2 regions of the Terrabacter terrae genome follow, and region 2 is predicted to be linked to the other one. Evidence: predicted binding sites of a transcription regulator. Region 2 holds the regulator's gene; the other holds the start of a gene.
What was found. The regulator HspR, encoded in region 2, represses chaperone genes until heat shock. The targets are predictions, from matches to a motif close to AAGTTGAGTCNNNNNGACTCAACTT.

Region 1 (3,407 bases), on a different contig from region 2:
CTGTCGGGTCCGGCCGAGAAGCCCATGTTGGCCTTGGAGATGTCCCGGGTGCCGAGGTTGGTCGTCATGATGATGACGGTGTTCTTGAAGTCGACCATCCGACCCTGCGAGTCGGTGAGGCGGCCGTCCTCGAGCACCTGCAGCAGCGAGTTGAAGATCTCCGGGTGGGCCTTCTCGACCTCGTCGAAGAGCACGACGGAGAACGGCTTGCGGCGCACCTTCTCGGTGAGCTGGCCGCCCTCCTCGTAGCCGACGTAGCCGGGAGGCGAGCCGAAGAGGCGGCTGACCGTGTGCTTCTCGGAGTACTCGGACATGTCGAGCTGGATCAGCGCGTCCTCGCTGCCGAAGAGGAACTCGGCGAGCGTCTTGGCGAGCTCGGTCTTGCCGACACCGGTGGGGCCGGCGAAGATGAACGAGCCACCGGGGCGGCGCGGGTCCTTCAGGCCGGCACGGGTGCGGCGGATCGCCTGGGACAGCGCCTTGACGGCGTCGTCCATGCCGACGATGCGCTTGTGCAGCTCGTCCTCCATGTGGAGCAGACGGCTGGACTCCTCCTCGGTCAGCTTGAACACCGGGATGCCGGTGCTGGCAGCCAGGACCTCGGCGATGAGCTCCTCGTCGACCTCGGCCACGACGTCCATGTCGCCCGACTTCCACTGGGCCTCACGGGCGGCCTTCTCCTGGCGCAGGCGCTTCTCGTCGTCGCGGACGCGGGCCGCGCGCTCGAAGTCCTGACCGTCGATGGCCGACTCCTTCTCGCGCACGAGGGCGGCGATCTTCTCGTCGAACTCGCGCAGGTCCGGCGGAGCGGTCATGCGGCGGATGCGCAGTCGGGCGCCGGCCTCGTCGATCAGGTCGATGGCCTTGTCGGGCAGGAAGCGGTCGTTGACGTAGCGGTCGGCCATGTTGGCGGCCGCGACGAGCGCGCCGTCGGTGATCGTCACGCGGTGGTGGGCCTCGTAGCGGTCACGCAGGCCCTTGAGGATCTCGATGGCGTGGGGCAGCGTCGGCTCCTGCACCTGGATCGGCTGGAAGCGCCGCTCGAGGGCCGAGTCCTTCTCGATGTGCTTGCGGTACTCGTCGAGCGTCGTCGCGCCGATCGTCTGCAGCTCGCCCCGGGCGAGCATCGGCTTGAGGATCGAGGCCGCGTCGATGGCGCCCTCGGCGGCACCCGCACCGACGAGCGTGTGGATCTCGTCGATGAAGATGATGATGTCGCCGCGGGTGCGGATCTCCTTGAGGACCTTCTTCAGCCGCTCCTCGAAGTCACCGCGGTAGCGGCTGCCGGCCACGAGCGAGCCGAGGTCGAGGGTGTAGAGCTGCTTGTCCTTGAGCGTCTCGGGCACCTCGCCCTTGACGATGTCCTGGGCGAGGCCCTCGACGACGGCGGTCTTGCCGACGCCGGGCTCGCCGATGAGGACGGGGTTGTTCTTGGTGCGACGGGACAGCACCTGCATGACCCGCTCGATCTCTTTCGCACGCCCGATGACCGGGTCGAGCTTGCCCTCGCGGGCCGCCTGCGTGAGGTTGCGACCGAACTGGTCGAGCACGAGGGAGCCCGCAGGCGTGCCCTCGGTCTGACCCTGGCCGACGCCCGCGCCGGCCTTCTCGCCGCTCTGGCCACCCTGGTAGCCGGAGAGCAGCTGGATGACCTGCTGGCGGACCTTGTTGAGCTCCGCGCCGAGCTTGACGAGGACCTGGGCGGCGACGCCCTCACCCTCGCGGATCAGGCCGAGCAGGATGTGCTCGGTGCCGATGTAGCTGTGGCCGAGCTGGAGCGCCTCGCGGAGCGAGTACTCGAGCACCTTCTTCGCGCGGGGCGTGAAGGGGATGTGGCCGGTCGGGGCCTGCTGCCCCTGGCCGATGATCTCCTGGACCTGGGCCCGGACCGCTTCGAGCGAGATGTCGAGCGATTCGAGGGCCTTCGCGGCGACGCCTTCGCCTTCGTGGATCAGACCCAGGAGGATGTGCTCGGTCCCGATGTAGTTGTGGTTGAGCAGGCGCGCTTCCTCCTGAGCGAGGACAACCACCCTTCGGGCCCTGTCGGTGAACCGTTCGAACATGTTCTTCTCCTGACTGATCGAGAGACATCTCGATGCTATCCGTGCCCGCTGTCGACGAGCACATCCCGACCAACGTGGGCAGTGCCGGTCCTGTTCCCGATCCTGAGTCCGATCGACTCAGGTTCTGCCTGTGTTCGCCGTGGGCGGACACGTGCCCATGCGTCGCGTCGTCCTCCTGCCGTATGCCGTGTGCGTACCCGGCGCCTTCCCTGCCCACGCGGACGGGGGCAGCGAGGCTGGACAGGCACTGGCCGCCGCAGTCGGCTACGGACTGCGCCACGGCGCATTTTCAGGCGCGATGCGACCGGCTGTAGGCACGGAACTACACCAGGGCGCACTTCGGTGCGGGAACCAGTCCGAGTTCGCACCACAAATGCGCCACGGCGCACTTCGGTGCGGGAACCAGCCCGAGTTCGCACCACAAGTGCGCCACGGCGCATGCATAGGCCCTGTGGAGAGGCGTCACGCGCTTCGCGGTTGCACGGGCAGGCTGCCGACATGACACGCCCAGACCCCCGCACACCTCCGGTACGACGGGCCGACGCGATGGCGGCCGGCCACACCGATGGTCGGCTGCGGCGCTCGCACGTCGCCCTCTTCCGTGGAGTTCACGTCGAGCGCGGCGTCCCCGTCACGCTGGCGGTGCGGATCGAGGCCGCCCTTCTCGTGGTCACACCCGGCAGCCACGTGTCGCACCACACGGCGGCCAATCTGTGGGGCGGAGTCGTTCCTGACCATCCCGACATCCATCTCTCGAGTCCGCGCAACCGGACCCGACGCGACGGGATCACCGCCCATCGTCGCAAGGAGGGGCAGGAGGTCGTCCGCTTCGGTGGGTTCCGGGTGACGTCGCCGGTGCAGACCTTCCTCGACCTGGCTCACTGCCTGACCCTCGTCGACCTAGTCGTCCTCGGCGACTCGCTGGTCAGGCGTGGACGCACGACGCCCGAGCAGCTCGTGTCGGCGACCTGCCGACACCATGGGCCCTACTCGCGCCTGGCCCGCAAGGCTGCCGCGCTCGTCCGCACCGGTGTCGACTCGGCGATGGAGACGCGGCTGCGGTTGCTCATTGTCCTCGCCGGCCTGCCCGAGCCCGAAGTCGACCATCGGGTGCACGACCGCGACGGGACCTTGCTGCGGCGCTACGACCTGTCCTACCTCCCCTACCGGCTCGTCATCGAGTACGACGGCCGGCAGCACGCGGAGTCCGAGGAGCAGTGGCTCACCGACATCGCGCGGGACGAAGCACTGGACGACGAGCGGATCCGCCGGCTCGTGGTCGTGTCGCGGGACATCTACTCGACACCCGGGAACACGCTCACGAGGATCACGCGCGCCATGCGT
Region 2 (3,407 bases):
GAGAGCATGGCCGCGACGCTGCTCGCGGACCTGCAGCGGCTGCAGGCCGAGTACGTCAACTACAAGAAGCGCGTCGACCGCGACCGCGAGGTCATCCGCCACACGGCGGTGGGCAGCGTCGTCGAGTCGCTGCTGCCGGTCCTCGACGACATCCACATGGCCCGCCAGGCCGGCGACCTCGCCTCCGGCCCGTTCGCGTCCATCGCCGACAAGCTCGAGGCCACGCTCGGTCGCTACGGCGTCGAGCGCCTCGGCGAGGCCGGCCAGGAGTTCGACCCCAATGTGCACGAGGCCCTCATGCACGTAGAGGCCGAGCTCCCCGAGGGCGCGACGGAGACCACCGTCGTGCAGGTGCTGCAGCCGGGCTACCGCATCGGTGACCGGCTCGTCCGCGCCGCCCGGGTGTCGGTTGCCGACCCCGCGTGACACGTCCGCCGCCGGGCTGCCCGCGCAGCCCGGCGGCATACCCGATGATGGGAGCAGCGTGAAGGACCCCGGAACGAAGGATTTGCGCCTTGGCTAGCCAGGACTGGTTCGAGAAGGACTTCTACGCGATCCTCGGCGTGCCCCAGGACGCCGACGCCGCGACGATCAAGAAGACCTACCGCAAGGTCGCGCGCGACCTGCACCCCGACCACAACGTCGGCAATCCCGGGGCGGAGGAGCGCTTCAAGGAGGTCGGGGAGGCGTATGCCGTCCTCTCCGACCCCGAGAAGCGGCGCGAGTACGACGCCATCCGGGCGATGTCCCACGGCGGCGCCCGCTTCACGGCGGGTGGCCCCGGAGGCCAGGGCGCGGGGTTCGAGGACATCTTCTCCGCGTTCGGCGGTGCGGCTGGCCCCGGAGGCCAGCGCGTCCGGTTCAGCACCGGCGGCGCCGGCGGGCAACCCGACCTCGAGGACATCCTCGGGCAGATGTTCGGCGGTGCCGGGCCGGGCGCAGGTCCCGGAGCCGGCTACGGCGGCTACGGCGCGACGGCGGGCCCACGCCCGGGCGCCGACGTCCAGGCCAGCACGACCATCGGCTTCCGCGACGCGGTGGAGGGCTCGACGGTCGCGCTCAGCTCGCCCGACCTCGGCCGCATCAACGCCCGCATCCCGGCCGGTGTCAAGGACGGTCAGCGGATTCGCTTGCGCGGCAAGGGCCGTCAGGCTGACCCCGGCGCCCCGGCCGGCGACCTCATCCTCACGGTGACCGTCGAGAAGCACCCGGTCTTCGGGCGCGACGGCGACAACCTGACCGTCGACCTGCCGGTGACCTTCGCCGAGGCGGCGCTCGGGGCCACCGTCGCCGTGCCGACCCTCGACGGCGGTTCGGTCAAGGTCAAGGTGGCCCCCGGCACCCCGAGCGGTCGCGTGCTGCGCCTCAAGGGGCGCGGCGTCAAGCGCGGTGGGCACACCGGTGACCTGCTGGCCAAGGTGCAGGTTCTGGTGCCCCAGCGACTGACCGACGAGGCGCGCGAGGCCATCGAGAAGATGGCCGCGGCCGAGGACGGGCACGACCCGAGGGCCGAGCTGTTCCGGCGCGCCCGCGCCTGACGACCGACTGACGACCGACTGACGATCCATGGAGGAGGAGGTGATGGCGATGGCTCGCAGGAGCGCCCGCCCCACGGGGCACGACGACGACGCTCCCGTCTTCGTCATCTCCGTCGCGGCCGAGCTGGCCGGCATGCACGCGCAGACGCTGCGCCAGTACGACCGGCTCGGCCTCGTCTCCCCGTCACGCACGCGCGGCGGCGGCCGGCGCTACAGCACGCGCGACGTACAGCTGCTCCGCGAGGTGCAGCGCCTGTCCCAGGAAGGGGTGTCGCTGGCCGGCATCCAGCGCATCCTCGACCTCGAGAACCACGTCGCGGCGCTGCAGTCGCGGGTGGACGAGCTGTCCACCGAGCTGGCCAGCGCACAGGCCACCCTGGCGACCGGGGCACGGGTCTTCGCCGTCGGTCCGCGAGGCGAGGTGGTGGCCGTGCGGCCCGGTCAGCGGCCCCCGCGCGCGCCCTCGTCGCAGGCCCTCGTCGTGTGGCGTCCGGGTCGGTAGCTTGGTCGGGTCAGCCCCCGCCTTACATGTGTAACACTGTGCAGGCCTCATGCAGCCGGGGCATTTCGTTGCCGATTGCCCCGGAGGCAGTTTCTTGATCAGACTCCCGGACGTCGCATGACTCCGCACCAGCCGGAGGGCGGCATCCACGGCGTGGCGGAGGCCGGTCGTCGCAGCCCCGGAGTGACCTCGCGTCAGGGCGAGATGCGGCAGCTCTTCGTCGAGACCGACTGGTCCGCGACACCGCTCGGTCCCGTCGAGACGTGGCCCAACAACCTGCGCGTGCTCGTCGACGTGTGCCTCTCGTCGCGCTTCCCCATGCTCATCTGCTGGGGCCCCGACCTGCTCATGCTCTACAACGACGGCTACCGCGACATCCTCGGGCCCAACAAGCACCCCGGCGCGTGGACGCTCCCGGTGCGAGCCGTGTGGCCGGAGGTGTGGGACATCATCGGCCCGATGTTCGACGGCGTCACCAAGGGTGGACCTGCGACGTGGGTCGAGGACGCCCTCCTCGTCGTCAACCGCGCCGGCTTCCTCGAGGAGGCCTACTTCACGTGGTCCTACGGCGCCATCCACGACGACGACGGCCGGGTCGTCGGCGTCCTCAACGTCGCCACCGAGACGACCGCCAAGGTGGTCGCCGAGCGCCGGGCCAACGTCTCCGCCGAGCTGGTCGAGACCCTCGCCGACGCGCGCAGCGCCGAGGACGTGCGCCGTCGGGCGCTGGCCGTGCTCGGCGCCTACACCCACGACCACGTCACGGCGGAGATCCGCTGGACGGGGCCGGGCGAGGCTGCCGCGCAGCGGGAGACGCGGCTCGGGACCGACGAGGTCGTCCACGTCATCCCGATCGTCGAGCCCGGGCTCGTGGAGCCGACCGCGCAGCTGTTGCTCACCGACAACGCCCGCCGCCCCTGGGACACCCAGCTGCAGGTCTATGCAGAGCTGTGCGCCTCGCACGTCGCCATGGCCCTCAGCGGCATCCGGCACCTGCAGGAGGAGCGGCGCCGCAACGAGGTGCTCGCCGAGCTCGACGCCGCCAAGAGCGACTTCTTCGCCAACGTCAGCCACGAGCTGCGCACGCCCCTCACGCTCATCGCAGGCCCGGTCAACGACGCCCTGGCCGCCGAAGGACTCGACCTCGAGCAGCGCCAGCGCTTCGAGCTGATCCTGCGCAACACCGAGCGACTCACAGGACTCGTAGACCGAATCCTCGACCTCACCCGCATCGAGGCAGGTGCAGTCGAGCCGCACTGGGTCGAGGCCGACATCGAAGAGCTCACCAGCGGGGTCGCTGCGAACTTCCGACCCGCCATCGAGCGTGCCGGGCTGGAGTTCGAGGTCGTCTGCGACGAGCTCGACCA

Region 1: the regulator HspR is predicted to act here: its motif matches at 2,163-2,187, upstream of ABD194_RS02305 (ATP-dependent Clp protease ATP-binding subunit).

What each region holds. Positions count from the first base shown of each region.
Region 1 is NZ_BAAANB010000001.1:494,746-498,152, forward strand. It holds gene ABD194_RS02305 (ATP-dependent Clp protease ATP-binding subunit) at 1-2,063, opposite strand, end outside; gene ABD194_RS02310 (hypothetical protein) at 2,562-3,407, shown strand, end outside.
Region 2 is NZ_BAAANB010000020.1:68,725-72,131, reverse strand. It holds gene ABD194_RS09385 (nucleotide exchange factor GrpE) at 1-426, shown strand, start outside; gene ABD194_RS09380 (DnaJ C-terminal domain-containing protein) at 516-1,538, shown strand; gene ABD194_RS09375 (heat shock protein transcriptional repressor HspR) at 1,588-2,040, shown strand; gene ABD194_RS09370 (ATP-binding protein) at 2,158-3,407, shown strand, end outside.